Rhodovastum atsumiense: one gene and its partner. The protein of the gene in region 2 binds, or shares a complex with, the protein of the main gene of each other region. Links are inferred from orthologs where the notes say so. Each region holds a gene or a part of one and is shown on either strand. Other genes may lie near its edges. The genes, in order: cydD and cydC.

Region 1 (7,123 bases), 5.9 Mb from region 2 along the record:
AACTGGACTACACCGACGAGTTGATGGGGTCGTATTTCGCCGTGCGCAACCCCAACGCCACGTCTTCCTGCGGCTGCGGCACCAGTTTTTCGATGGAGTGATCGCCAACGCCGCCATGCGCGCCCTTCGCCGGGGATCACCCCTGACGAAGGGCGTGAAACCGTCGTAAGACGGGCGCATGCGCGTCGCCACCTGGAACGTCAATTCCATCCGCACCCGCGAGGGTCATGTCCGCCGCTGGCTGGAACGCCGCCAGCCCGACATCCTGTTCCTGCAGGAGATCAAGTGCGAGACCCCCGTCTTCCCCACTGCCGCTTTCGAGCAGCTCGGCTACCGGGCGGATGTGGTCGGCCAGAAGGCCTATAACGGCGTGGCCGTGCTGGCGCGGGTGCCCTTCGAGGTGACGCATCGCCGCCTGCCGGGACTCGACGCGGAGGATGCGCAGGCGCGCTACATCGAGATCACCACGGATGGCGTGGCCATGGCGGGGATCTACCTGCCGAACGGCAATTCCGGCGGCCCGGAGGGCTTCGCCTACAAGCTGCGCTGGATGGAGGCGCTGCGCGCCCGCGCCGCCGCCCTGCTCGAGACCGACACGCCGTTGCTGATCGCCGGCGATTTCAATGTCTGCCCGACGGATGCGGATTTCGCGCGCGGGGCGCTCGGCCCCGATGATGCGCTGGTGCGTCCGGAAAGCCGGACGCGGTTCCGGGCCCTGCTGTGGACCGGGCTGATCGACGCCATCCGGGCGCTGCACCCGGAGGAGCCGGCCTACACGTTCTGGGACTACCAGGCCGGCGCCTGGCCGCGCGACCTGGGACTGCGCATCGACCATGTGCTGCTCTCCCCCACCCTCGCCGAGCGCCTGACCGCCGCCACGCCCGACCGGGCCGAGCGTGGCGAGGAGAAGGCGTCGGATCACGTACCGGTGCTGGTCGAACTGGCCTGAGGCTTGCAGCCGGTGCCGGCGCGGGCGGTCAACGCCAGTGCGGCGGCATCCAGACCCAGGCTCCGCCCCGCATCGCCCAATGGCCGGGTACCCATTGCGCCGGACGCGGCGGTGGCGGCACGTACTGGCCAGGCATCCAGACGTAACTGCCGCCATTCCAGATCCAATGGCCGGGACGCCAGACCATCCGCCCCGGCGGCGGCGGCGGCACCATTTCGGGACGCGGCGACGGAATCGGCGGATAACCGGGCCGGCCCGGCGGTGGATAGCCCGGCCCCGGATACCCCGACCCCGGATACCCCGGTGGCGCGTAAGGCTGGGCGTCGGCCAACCCGGCGCAACCCACCAGCATGAACAGTGCAACGACGCTTCCACGAAGCGGCGACATGGCAGCGACTCCTGTCGAGGCCGATTGGGAATCGCATGCAACTGCGGCAACGACAAGGCGAGGCGGAACAAGGCAGGAAACCGATGCCGAGCGTGGGTTGAGCCCGGCTCCTCCCCCGGCTCAGCTTTCCACCGCCCGGCGGTACAGGTGCCAGGTGGCATGGCCGAGCACCGGCAACACCACCGCGAGCCCGACCAGGAAGGGAATCGACCCGATCACCAGAAGCGCCGCCACGATCAGGCCCCATCCGGCCATCGTCACCGGATTGGCCCGCACCGCGGCGATCGAGGTTTGCACCGCAACCGATGCCTGCGCCCCGGCCCCGCCGGGGATGTCCCGATCGAGCAGCAGCGGGAACGACACCACCGTGAGCGCCAGCACCACGGCCGCGAACAGGAAACCAGCCACGTTGCCGAGCAGAAGCAGCATCCAGCCCTGCGCCGAGCCGAAGGCGATTCCCGGCAGATCCAGCACCGATCTCGCAGTGGCCGCGCCGACGGTCGCGTTCCACAATCCCTGGGCCACTTCCAGCCACACGACCATGATCGCCATCAGCACCGCGCCGAGCAGCAGGATCCCGCCGATATTGCGCGAGCGGACCACCCCGAACGCATCCCGCCAGGTGGACTCCCGTCCCTGCTCACGACGCCGGCTGAGCTCGTACACACCGAGCGCCGCCACGGGGCCGACCAGCGCGAAGCCGGCAACCAGCGGATAGATCAACGGCAACAGCGGATCCTCCAGTGCCATGCGGCCAAGCAGCAGGCCAGCCACCGGGTAGATGGCGCACAGGAAGATCACATGGGTCGGATTGGCCGTGAAATCGTCCCAGCCCCGCCGCAGCGCCAGGCGCAGATCGGCAAAGGTCAGGGTGCGGATCGCCGGCCGGCCGGTGACCGGCAGCGGGCGTGCAAAGGCGCTGTCTGACGTCATCTGGTCGTGCCTCCCGAACTATGCTCCCAGATGTATGCGACGGCCCTGCTTTGGCAGGGCATCGAGCGCTCACGAAGCAGTGGAATCGGGACGGCCATCCTTGGGGCGTTGCCCCAAACCCCACCAGGAGGCTTCGCCTCCTGGACCTCCACCAAGGGCTTTGCCCTTGGATCCCGCCGCGCAGCGAGACTGGGGTGCAGGGGCCTTGTGGCCCCTGCCGGGTCAAGGGCGGAGCCCTTGCCTTCCTTACGCCGCCGCCGCGGCCCGCCCGGCGCGCAGGTCGAGCCGCCGCCCGCCGAAGCTGTGCGCCGCCGAGGAATGGCTCGCCAGGATGACAGTACGGCCGATCGTCAGCCGCCGCAGGCTTTCCAGCACCTCGGCCTCGGTGGCGGGATCAAGATGCACGGTCGGTTCGTCGAGCAACAGCAACGGTGCGTTCTTGAGAAAGGCGCGCGCGATCGCCACGCGCTGCGCCTGCCCGCCCGACAGGCCGTAGCCGCCCTCGCCCACCACGGTGTCCAGCCCTTTCGGCAGGGTGGCGGCGAAGCTGTCGACCCGGGCGAGCCGGGCTGCTTCGTCGACCTCGGCATCGGTCGCCTCGGGGCGGGCGAAGCGAATGTTCTCGCGGATCGTGCCGGCGAACAGCATGGGGCGCTGGCCGATCCAGGCGGTCATGCGGGCGAGCGCCTGCGGCACCAGGGTGGAGACATCGGCGCCGTTGAAGGTCACCCGGCCGGATTGCGGGCGGACGAAGCCAAGCAGGATCTCCATCACCGTTGACTTGCCGGCCCCGGACGGGCCGGCGAGGACCAGGATCTCGCCGGCGGGAACCCGGAAGGACAGCCCGTCCAGCGCCGGGCCGCGCTGCTCGTCCCAGGTCAGCCGCACGTCCTCGAAGGCAACGGTCAGGCCGCGCGCCTCGACGGTGCGCACCGGCAGGTCGGGGGCGGGCTCCGGCGGCGGAGGCAGCGTCACCAATGCGTCGGCAGCGGCGCCGGCATGGAATTTTTCCTGGTAGGCGGCGGCGAAACCGCGCAGCGGCGCGAAGAACTCCGGCACCAGCAACAGCACGAACAGGGCCGTGCCGGGGTTGTCCAGCCGCCCTTCCATGAGCTGCGCGCCGTAGCGCAGCGCGATCAGGATCAGCGCCAGCGCCATGGCCAGGTCGAGCGCCACCGAGGACAGGAACGCCACCCGCAGCACCCGCATGGTGCGGCGGCGCAGTTCGTCGGCGGCGGCACCGAGCGCCACCGCCTCGTCGCCGGCGCGGCCATGCATGACGATGGTGGCGATGCCGCGCACGCGATCAAGGAAGCGCGCCTGCAAATGGCCCAGCGCGGCGAACTGGCGCTTGGCCGCGACCGCCGCGCCGATGCCCGACAGGGCCATGGCGAAGGGCACCAGCAGCCCCGCGCCGGCCAGCACCAGCGCCGCTTTCCAGTCGGCGATGGCAGCGACCAGCACGATCAGGACCGGGCCGGCGATGGCCAATGTCGCCGCGGGCATCCAACGCGCGAACAAGCCGTCCAGCGCCTCGATGCGATCCACCACCACGCTGGTGAGCTCGCCGGAATGACGCTCGCGCAGCAACGCCGGGCCGGCGGCCAGCAGGCGCGTCAGCGCATCGGTGCGCAGGCGGCGCCGCGCCGTGGCGCCGGCCTCGAAGGCCGCCCGCTCGGAGAGCAGGGTCAACCCCGCGCGCAGCACCGCGAACAGCGCGAATCCGGCCAGGGCGATCCAAGGTACAGGCGAGCTCGCCGGCGCCAGCGCCGTCTGCAGCGCCACGCCGGCGCAGGCCGCCTGCCCGGTCGCCAGGGCGATGCCGAGCAGGCCGAACGCCACCACCGGCAGCGCGGTGCGTCGCCCGACGCGGCTTTGCGCGCGCATCCAGGCCCGGGAAGCGGTCTTCGCATCGGTCATACCGCAGCCATGTAGCAGAGGCGGCGCCGATTGACAGTCCCGCCTCCGCGAACGAGCCTGCTCCGGTGGAAAAGGGGGGAGGCAGCACTGCGGAATTGGCGCGTCAGCGCGGCGGCGCACACGGGCCTATGAAAGCTGTCGGCAAGGCCTCGGGCCTCGGCGCGGCAGTGACGGTGGTGCTGATCGGGTTCAACCTCCGCCCCGCGCTCTCGAGCATCGGCCCGGTGCTGGACGAGATCATGCAGGGACTGCAGGTGTCGGCCGGCGCGGCGTCCGTGCTGACCACCGCGCCGGTGCTGTGCCTGGGCCTGTTCGGTCCGTTCGCGCCACTGCTGGCCCGGCGATTTGGCATCGAGGCCACCATCCTGCTGGCGCTGGCGATCGTCGCCCTGGGCACGGCGCTGCGCGGCGCCGGGTCCCTGGCACCGCTGCTGGGGGGATCGCTGCTGGCAGGCGCGGGCATCGCAATCGGCAACGTGCTGATGCCGGCGCTGCTCAAGCGCGACTTCCCGACACGGCTGCCACTGATGACCGGTGTACTCAGCATGGCGCTGTGCGTGGGCGCGGCCATCGCCGCCGGGGTGACCGCGCCGCTGCGGGTGGCCTTCGGCGGCGACTGGGCCGCCGCCCTGGCATCCTGGGCGGTGCCCGTGCTGCTGGCGATGGCGGTGGCCGGCCTGGTCTGGCGCCACCGGCTCGGCCGCGACGCTGCCGGCGGGCCAGCCCGGCTGCGACGGGTCGGCGGGCTGTGGCGGCAGCCGCTCGCCTGGCAGGTCACGCTGTTCATGGGGCTGCAATCGGCGCTGGCCTACAGCATGTTCGGCTGGCTCGCGCCGATCCTGCGCAGCCGCGGCGACGATGCGGTGACGGCGGGACTGGTGGTCTCCGTCTCGATCCTGGCACAGACCCTGGCCTCCCTGCCGACGCCGCTGCTGGCCGCGCGGCTGCGCCGGCAGAGCCTGCCCGCCGTGGCGCTGATGCTGCTCAGCACGGGCAGTTTCCTGGCGCTGCTGGCAGCACCGCTGGCCTGGCAATGGCTGCTGGCGATCAGCCTGGGCATCGGCATGGGGGGCGCGTTCGCGCTGGCGCTGTTGCTGATCGTGCAACGGGCGGGCGACGATCATGCCGCGGCGGCGCTGTCGGGCATGGCCCAGAGCGTGGGCTATTCGCTGGCAGCCGGCGGGCCGCTGGTGGTTGGCGTGCTGTATGACGCCATGGGCAACTGGTCAGGGGCCGGCGTGCTGTTCGGCGTGGTCGGGCTGGGCGGGGCGGTGGCGGGGGCGCTGGCCGGGCGTCCAAGGGTGGTGCATGCCCGCTGACCGGCTCGATGTTTCCATTACGTTCGAAACTTCATGGTTTGTTCAGGCATTTGTAAACAATACGCAATGTTCCTTAGCAGGAATTAGGAACAAAAATCAAACTATTCGTGAATAGTGGCTGATTTTCACGGATTTCCCAACAGTTTCGGGTGGAACGGAGAATGTTCCCGCCCCAGGGCAGCCGCGGCGCCTGCTGCTGCGGAGCGGCCATTCTTCAGGGAATTTTCATCCCCCCATGGCAGCCTTGGGGGATGCGAACGACGCGACGGATGCTGCTGGCATCGGCGCTGCTCCCGGTGATGCCACGGATGGGAATCGCCTCCGGCAACGACCCGGCGGAGGTAGAGATCGCCGGCTTGCGGGTCCCGGCCGCGCGTGCCCGGGTGTTGTGCCGTTTCCCGCTGGGCGGGGTCGAGGCCGCCTGTCTCGCTTTCGCGGCGGACCGGCCGGAAGCCATTCGTGACCTTCTGGCCGTCGCCGCCCCCGGCCGACTCGTGGCGTTGGAAACGCTGTCCTGGCGTGGCGAGGACGGCAGCCGGATGGCGACGCGGGTCAGCGCCGTCCCGGACGGCCGGCATTTACGTCTGGAGCGGACCCTCCGCATCCCCGCCGGCCGCGCCGTGCAACGTGAATCGTGGACCGACTACCTCGTCTGGCGCAACGACGCGCCGATGGAGGATGCCCCGGTCCGACCGGTGCTGCCGGGAACCTGGCAGGCGATGTTCAGCCTGCTGCGGGCCCGGACCCGCACGATGCTGGTACAAGGGGGGCTGGTGCAGGGAGGGCTGGCGCAGGCGGGCGGCCTGTCGGGACGACTGGTCGCCGCCTGCCCCGCCCCCGAATTCCGCCCGTGCCGCAGCCCGGGCGCCGCGCGCCTATGCCCCGGCCTGTAGCGCGCGACGGGCGATGCCGGCGAGCGTGGTGGCGGCCACGGGCAGAATGGCATCGTTGAAGTCGTAGGCGGGATTGTGCAGTTCGCGGCCATTGTCGGACGGACCGTTGCCGATCCACAGGAAGGCCCCGGGGCGCTGCTTCAGGAACAGGCCGAAATCCTCCCCCGTCATCGCCGGCGGCAGGTCACGCCGGAGCGGGAAACCGGCCTCGCGCACCACCGCGGCGGCGATCTCGACCTCGGCGGGGTGATTGACCGTGGCCTCGATCCCCGGCGGGCAGTCGAGCGTCGCCTGCATGCCGAAGGTCGCCGCGATGCCGTTCACCACCCGCGCGATCGCCGCATCCACCTGCGCCCGCACATGCGGGCGGAAGGTGCGGATGGTGCCGTTCATGTTCACGCGCGAGGGGATCTGGTTGGCCGCATTGCCGCCATCCACCGTGCAGATCGACACCACCGCCGATTCCAGCGGATCGATGTTGCGCGAAACCACGGATTGCAGCGCCACCACCAGATGCCCGGCCGCCAGCATCGGATCGCGCGCGAGGTGCGGCATGCCCGCATGGCCGGCATGGCCTTCCAACGTGATGCCCAACCGCGCCGCCCCGGCCATCACCGGGCCGTCATGCACCGCCACCGTGCCGGCGGGCAGGCCCGGCCAGTTGTGGTAGGCGAACACGCGCTCCATCGGAAAACGCTGCAGCAGGCCGTCATCCAGCATC
Region 2 (7,167 bases):
GACTCGCGGCGGGCCGCTATCCGGCGGCCATCTTCTGCGCCTCCTGAACCACCTTGCCATGAGCCTCGGCAAGATGGTCGAAGTGATGGCGATAGCTGCCCAGGCCCATGGTCTGGCTGCGCAGCTCGATGATGAAGTCGTGCAGCTCCGCCTCGGGCACCAGGGCCTCGACATCGTCCCAGCCGCTCCAGCCCTCACGCTCGCCATAGCCGAGGATCTGGCCACGCCGCCCGGTGAGCAGGCGCTGCGCGGTGGCGGTGTAGCTGTTCGGCACCGTCACGGTGACGCGATGCATCGGCTCCAGCAGCACCGGATCGGCCTTGGGCAAGGCTTCCTGCATGGCCATGCGGGCCGCGGTGCGGAAGGCCATGTCGGAGCTGTCGACGCTGTGGAAGCCGCCATCGACCAGCGTCACCGAGATGTCGACCACCGGATAGCCATAGGCCCCCTTGCGCGCGGCTTCCTCGGCGGCCTCGCCGACCGCAGGGATGAACTGGCGCGGCACCACCCCGCCCACGATCTTGTCGACGAACTGGTAGCCCTCGCCACGGGCGCGCGGGGCGATGTCGATCGTCACGTCGGCGAACTGGCCATGCCCGCCGGTCTGCCGCTTCAGCCGCGCGTGCTGGTGCACCGGCTTGCGGATGGTCTCGCGGAAGCCGATGCGCGGGCGATGCGTGTTCACCCTCACCCCGAAGGCATTGGCCAGCCGCTCGATCGAGGCGCGCAGGTGCAGCTCGCCCTGGCCCGCGAGAATGGTCTCGCCCAGGTCGGCATCCTGGCGCAGCGTCAGGGCCGGATCTTCCTCCACCAGCTTCTGCAGGGCACCGGACAGCCGCACGTCGTCCTTGCGGTCGGCGGTGGTGATGGCCATCGCATAGACCGGCGGCGGCGGCGGCGGGAACGCCAGGTCGGCGTCACCGGCCTCACCCAGCACGGCGCCGGTGGCGACCCCTTCCAGCCGCCCGAGTGCCACGATCTCGCCGCTGCCGGCCTCGAGGATCTTGGTCATCTCGCCGTTGACGGCGCGCCACATGCCGCCGATGCGCCCGCCCTCCAGCGTGGCCCCGTCCTTCACCGGGCCACGCCAGATGCGTGCCCAGGACAGCTTGCCGCCATAACCGGCATTGAGCGTGCGGAACACCTGCACCAGCGGCGCGCCCTCGGCCGCGACCAGATGGCGCTCGGCAGTGCTGGCCGCCGCCGGCGCGTCATGGCGCAGCGCCTTCCACAGCCGGCGCACGCCGTTGTCACGCTCGGCGCAGCCCAGCAGCACCTCGGTGACATGCCCTTCCGCCTCCACCAGGCGCAGCCGCTCGAACACCTCGGCCGGGGTCGGCTTGATGTCGTCGACCACCTTCTCGAGCAGGGCGTCGTCGTGATCGGCCAGCACTTCCACCAGTGCCGCGCGCGCTTCCTGCTCGCGGTCACGCATCGTATCGGGCAGCGCGATCAGCTCGGAGGCCGCCCCCTTGCGATACTGGTAGGCGCGCTCGCTGACGACATCGACATAGCCGGTGACAGTCTCGCCTTCGCGGATCGGCACCTCGCGCAGCACCAGCGGCCGCCGCGTGATCCCCTGCAGCGCCGCCAGGGTATCGCGCACATGGCCGTTCAGGGTGTCGATGCGGTTGACAAACACCATCGTCGGCAGGCCGATTTCCTCCAGCCGGCGCAGCAGCCCCGCCACCGTGGGCACGCGCGCGGGATCGGGGTCGCACACCACCACGGCGATGTCCGCCACCGCCAGCGCGGCCTCGGCCTCGTACGCGGATTCGACCGAACCGGGACAATCGATCAGGGCCCAGGGCTCGTCGAGGAACGTGCAATGCGCAATACGCGTGCTGCCGCGCGGCGCCGCCCCACGTCGGGCGGGGCCGCCAGCGGCGGCGATCAGGGCGTCGAACAGGGTGGACTTGCCGCTGCCGTAAGGTCCGACAATGGCGACGGTGCGGGGACCGGATTGCGCTTGTGACACGGATGCCCTCCTCGGCCGGCTCTGTGATCCCGCCCGATCAGCCGGACCTTATCGTTCGCCAGCACTTCCACGGCATCATGAGCCGGCCCCCGCCGGGTCGCCAAGAGCCTAATTTCCGCCGAAACCGGCAGGAAAACTGACCCAAATCAATGCGCTGTCCGCATGGACGTGGTGTGGGGCGGCGGCTTCAGCCGGCGGCCGCCACCGCCACGCCGCCCGAGATCCGCCAGATCCGGTCCAGCCGTTCCACTCCGGTCAGCCGGTGCGCGATCAGCACCAGCGTGCGTCCCTGCGCCACGTCGTTCAGGGTCGCCATGAAATCACGCTCGGTTTCGGCATCCAGCCCGGCGCAGGGCTCGTCCAGGATCAGGATCGGCGCCTCCGACAGCAGCACCCGCGCCAGCGCGAGGCGCCGCCCCTGCCCGCCGGAGAATTTCCGCCCGCCCTCGCCCACGAAGGAATCGATCCCGTGCGGCAGGTCCCGCACCACCGCGGCGACATGCGCCGCCTCCAGCGCCGTCCACAGCGTCGCCTCGTCGGCACCGGGCCGGGCGAGCAGGAGGTTGTTGCGAATCGTGTCGTCGAACAAATGGCTGGCCTGGCTCAGCCAGGCGATGCGGGCCCGCACCGTCTCCCCGGGCAGGGTGGCGATATCCACGCCGCCCAGCAGGACACGCCCGGCCTGCGGCGCCGCCACTTTCAGCGCCAGCGCCGCCAGGGTGGACTTCCCCGCCCCCGACGGCCCGAGCACGGCAATCCGGCTGCCTTCGGGAATGTCGAGCGTGAGCCCCTCGAACACCGGCGGACGGTCGGGCAGCCAGCGGAAATGCACCCCCTCGAAGCGCAGCGCGCTGCCCTTTGGCGCCACAGCCGGCACGGCCGGATCCGGCACCGGAGGCGCCCCTTCGGCCGCCTCCAGCACGCGCCGCGCGGCGGCGCTGGCATGGCCCGCCAGGGAGCCGGCCAGGGTCAGGCCGGCCACCGCCTCGAACCCCGCCACCACCAGGAAGGCGCCGGCAATGGCCGCCGGCGCATCGGCGATCCAATGCGCGGCGGCGGCCGCCAGCATCACCAGGATGGCGAACTGCCCGCACAGGAAGGACGCGGCAGTGGCCCGCGCCCCGCGCCCGGCCAGCTCGCGCTGGGCGGACAGCAGCGCCGCCTCGCGCGCCTGCACCTGCGCCAGCATGCGCCCCTCCGCCCCGAAGGCCCGCACTTCCCGCAGCCCCGAGATGGCATCCAGCGCCGCCACCCGCAGCGCCGCCGCCGCCCCGGTCATGCGCTCCCCCGCCCCGGCGGAGACACGCGCCGCCAGCAATGGCAGCAGGAAGGCGGACACCGCGAACAGCACCCCCACCGCCACCGCCAGCACCGGATCCAGCTCGGCCAGCAGCAGCGGCAAGCCGATCACCAGGATCAGCGCACAGGAAAGCGGCAGCAGGATGCGGATATACAGCCCGTCCAGCGCCTCGACGTCATTGACCAGCCGCGCCAGCACATCGCCCGCGCGGCGGAACCCGAGCCCACCAACGGCGCTGCCGGCCAGGCCCCGGAAGAACCAGACGCGCAGATCGGCCAGCGCGCGGAAGGTCGCGTCATGCGCGATCAGCCGTTCCAGGTAGCGCAACACCACCCGCACCGGCCCGAGCCCGCGCAGCAGCACGGGGGCGGTGACGACGGCACCGGTGACCAGCCCGGCCACCATCCCACCCGAGACCCCCATCAGCGCCATGCCGGTGGCAAGCGCCCCGAGCGTGACCAGGATCCCGGCGAACAGCCAAAGCGCGCGCCCCCGCCAGAGGGACAACACGCGCAGGAGCGGCGGAGTAAGGGGAGTCATGATTGCTCCATCGCGCCGGTCCGCGGCGTCGTCAACGGTGCAGGAAAGGCCAGGGCTCCGCCCTGGACCTGCCAAGGGCCACAAGGCCCTTGGATCCCATTCTCGCTGCGCGGCACAGAGTCATGGGTTCCAAGGGCAAAGCCCTTGGCCCGGTCCAGGGGCGGAGCCCCTGGCGGGGCCGGGGCAGCGCCCCGGGCATGGTCACCCGTCGATGCGCGCGAGCGCCGCGTCCAGCCGTGCCATCTCGTCGCGGGCCGCCTGCAGCCGCTCCCGGTTTTCCTCGACCACCTCTTCCGGCGCGCGCGCAACGAAATCGGCGTTCGACAGTTTCTTCTCGATCTTTTCGGCCTCGGCCGCCGCCTTGGCGCGATCCTTGCGCAGCCGGGCGCTCTCGGCGGCGATGTCGATCAGCCCGGCCAACGGGATCACCACCGTCGCCTCGCCCACCACCGCCTGGGCCGAGCCGTGCGGCACCTCGCCATCGAGTGCTTCCAGCGACGCCGCGCGGGCCAGCCGTCCGATCGCCTCGATCCAGCGCTGGCCGCGGGCAAGCGTCTCCGGCGCCGCGTCCTTCAGCAGCAGCGGCGCCCGCTGCGACGGCGGCACGTTCATCTCCGAGCGCACCGCGCGCACTTCGGAGACCAGCCGCACCACCCAGTCGAGTTCAGCGCGCGCCTCGGCCGCGCCGGGCACTTCGAAGGGGGTAGGCCAGGACGTGCGGATCAGGCTGCAGTCCGGGCCGTAGCCGAAGCGGTCCCACAGCTCCTCGGTCACGAAGGGCATGGCCGGGTGCAGCAGGCGCAGCACCAGCCCGAGCACATGCGCGGCGGTGCTGCGGACCTCGGCGGCCTCGGGGCTGTCGGCGTTGGCCAGCACCGGCTTGGCGAATTCGACGAACCAGTCGCAGAAGGTGTTCCAGGTGAAGCGGTACCCGGCCTGGGCGTATTCGTCGAAGCGATAGGCTTCCAGCGCCGTCGTTGCCTCGGCGATGGCCGAGGACGCGGCATCCAGGATCCAGCGCGTCAGCGGCAGGCTCGCCTTGGCCGGATCGAAGGCGGGATCGGGCGCCACGCCGTTCATCTCGCAGAACCGCGCTGCGTTCCACAGCTTGGTGACGAAGCTGCGGTAGCTCTCCACGCGGCTCGGCCCGAGCTTGACGTCGCGGCCCGGTCCGGTCAGGGCGCAGATGGTGAAGCGCAGGGCGTCGGCGCCGTAGCGGTCGATCAGCTCCAGCGGATCGATGACGTTGCCCTTCGACTTGCTCATTTTCTGGCCGCGCTCGTCGCGCACCAGGCCGTGGATGTAGATGTGGCGGAACGGCACGTCGCCCATGAAGTGCAGGCCCATCATCATCATCCGGGCGACCCAGAAGAAGATGATGTCGAACCCGGTCACCAGCACGTCGCCCGGGTAGTAGCGCGCGACCTCGCGCGTCTGCTCCGGCCAGCCGAGCGTGGAGAAGGGCCACAGCGCCGAGCTGAACCAGGTGTCCAGCACGTCCTCGTCGCGGGTCAGCGCCGCGTCATGGCCGTAATGGGCGCGGGCGGCGGCGAGGGCTTCGTCCTCGGTCTTCTCGACGAACACCGTCCCGTCCGGGCCGTACCAGGCGGGGATGCGATGCCCCCACCAGAGCTGGCGGCTGATGCACCAGGGCTGGATGTCGCGCATCCAGGCGAAGAAGGTGTTCTCCCATTGCTGCGGCACGAAGCGCATGCGGCCCTGCTCGACCGCCTCGATGGCCGGCTTCGCCAGCACCGCGGCATTGCAGTACCACTGCACGGTCAGGCGCGGCTCGATCGGCACGCCGGAGCGGTCGCCGTGCGGCACCTGGTGCAGATGCGGCTCGGTCTTCACCAGCAGCCCAAGCTCTTCCAGCTTCTCCAGGATCGCCTTGCGCGCGGCGAAACGGTCCTGGCCGTCCAGCGAGCGCACGAAGTCCGGATCGGCGATGCCCGGCACCGCGGCCAGCACATCCTCGATCTCGGCGAGGGTGACGCGGGCCTCGCGGTCGAGGATCGAGGGCATGGGCACGCTGTGCCGCTGCCCCACCTGGAAGTCGTTGAAATCATGCGCGGGGGTGATCTTCACCGCGCCCGTGCCCTTCTCGGGATCGGAGTAGGTGTCGGCGACGATGGGGATGCGGCGGCCCACCAGCGGCAGGATGGCGAACTTGCCCACCAGGTCGCGGAAGCGCTCGTCCTCGGGGTGCACCGCGACGGCGGTATCGCCCAGCATCGTCTCCGGCCGCGTGGTGGCGACGGTGATGAAGCGGCCCGGCTCGCCCTCGATCGGGTAGGTCAGGTGCCAGAGATTGCCTTTGACTTCCCGGCTCTCGACCTCGAGGTCAGAGATCGCCGACTGGAATTTCGGATCCCAGTTCACCAGCCGCCGGTCGCGATAGATCAGCCCCTGGCGGTACAGCGTGACGAAGACCTCGCGCACCGCCGCCGAGAGCCCCTCGTCCATGGTGAAGCGCTCGCGCGGCCAGTCGAGCGAAGCGCCGAGTCGGCGCAACTGCCGGGTGATAGTGCCGCCCGATTCGGCCTTCCACTGCCAGACGCGCTCGACGAAGGCCTCGCGCCCGAGCGCCTGGCGGCTGCTGCCCTGCCCGGCGAGCAGGCGTTCCACCACCATCTGGGTGGCGATGCCGGCATGGTCGGTGCCGGGCTGCCACAGCACGTCCCGGCCCTGCATGCGCCGCCAGCGGATCAGCGTGTCCTGGATGGTGAAGGTCAGCGCATGTCCCATGTGCAGGCTGCCGGTGACGTTCGGCGGCGGGATCATGATGGCGAAGGGCGTGGCGTTGCTGCCTGGATCACAGGCGAAAGCGCCCGACGCTTCCCAGCCTTCGTACAGGCGCTTCTCGGTGGTGTCGGGGGTATGCGTCTTTTCCAGCATGTCGTTTCTGCCCCGGTCGGCTCGCGGCAAATGAGGAGGGGCCGCCGGGGTCCGGTGGCCGGAGAAAAGGTCGGGCGCGACGCGATCAGGAAAGCGAGCGGCCGACCAGGCGCTCGATTTCCAGGCGTACCAGACGCTCGACCAGCGGAGGGAGATTCTCGTCGAGCCACGCCTTGAGCAGCGGGCGCAGCTCCTCGCGCACCACCTCCTCGACGGTCGGGCCGCCACGGTGGATGGCCAACGGCGGGGTCGCCGCGCTGCGCTCACCCAGCGTGCGGACCAGCGCCCCCAGGGCGGACGAGGCGGCGGCGGCGACATCGGGCGCAACCAGCCCGGTGGCCGGGGCGGCATTCACCGCGGGGGCCGCGACGGCCACGGCCGGCGGCGGCTCCACCGGCGGGGATGCCGCGCCGTTGCCCCCGGACGGGGCAGCGGCGGATGCGGCGGAGGG

The links.
Region 1: the proteins of cydC (region 2) and cydD are in contact, whole or in part, in a solved structure (PDB 7ZD5), measured with the Escherichia coli proteins. The link is inferred for Rhodovastum atsumiense from one-to-one orthologs.

What each region holds. Positions count from the first base shown.
Region 1 is NZ_OW485601.1:6,470,311-6,477,433, forward strand. Bases 1,854-4,798 are described here. They hold cydD (thiol reductant ABC exporter subunit CydD), read right to left. Parts: upstream 4,191-4,798; coding sequence 2,517-4,190; downstream 1,854-2,516. Other genes in these bases: NBY65_RS29065 (DUF2189 domain-containing protein), read right to left, coding at 1,854-2,270; NBY65_RS29075 (CynX/NimT family MFS transporter), read left to right, coding at 4,319-4,798. Outside these bases: NBY65_RS29050 (HesB/IscA family protein), read left to right, coding at 1-101; xth (exodeoxyribonuclease III), read left to right, coding at 179-949; NBY65_RS29060 (YXWGXW repeat-containing protein), read right to left, coding at 978-1,337; more of NBY65_RS29065, read right to left, coding at 1,458-1,853; more of NBY65_RS29075, read left to right, coding at 4,799-5,509; NBY65_RS29080 (hypothetical protein), read left to right, coding at 5,761-6,402; NBY65_RS29085 (amidohydrolase), read right to left, coding at 6,385-7,123. UniProt on the Escherichia coli protein: Part of the ABC transporter complex CydDC that exports the reduced low-molecular-weight thiols cysteine and glutathione to the periplasm.
Region 2 is NZ_OW485601.1:558,744-565,910, forward strand. Bases 1,493-4,481 are described here. They hold cydC (thiol reductant ABC exporter subunit CydC), read right to left. Parts: upstream 3,819-4,481; coding sequence 2,166-3,818; downstream 1,493-2,165. Other genes in these bases: NBY65_RS02350 (elongation factor G), read right to left, coding at 1,493-1,978; NBY65_RS02360 (valine--tRNA ligase), read right to left, coding at 4,020-4,481. Also shown: more of NBY65_RS02350, read right to left, coding at 17-1,492; more of NBY65_RS02360, read right to left, coding at 4,482-6,716; NBY65_RS02365 (DUF2497 domain-containing protein), read right to left, coding at 6,802-7,167. UniProt on the Escherichia coli protein: Part of the ABC transporter complex CydDC that exports the reduced low-molecular-weight thiols cysteine and glutathione to the periplasm.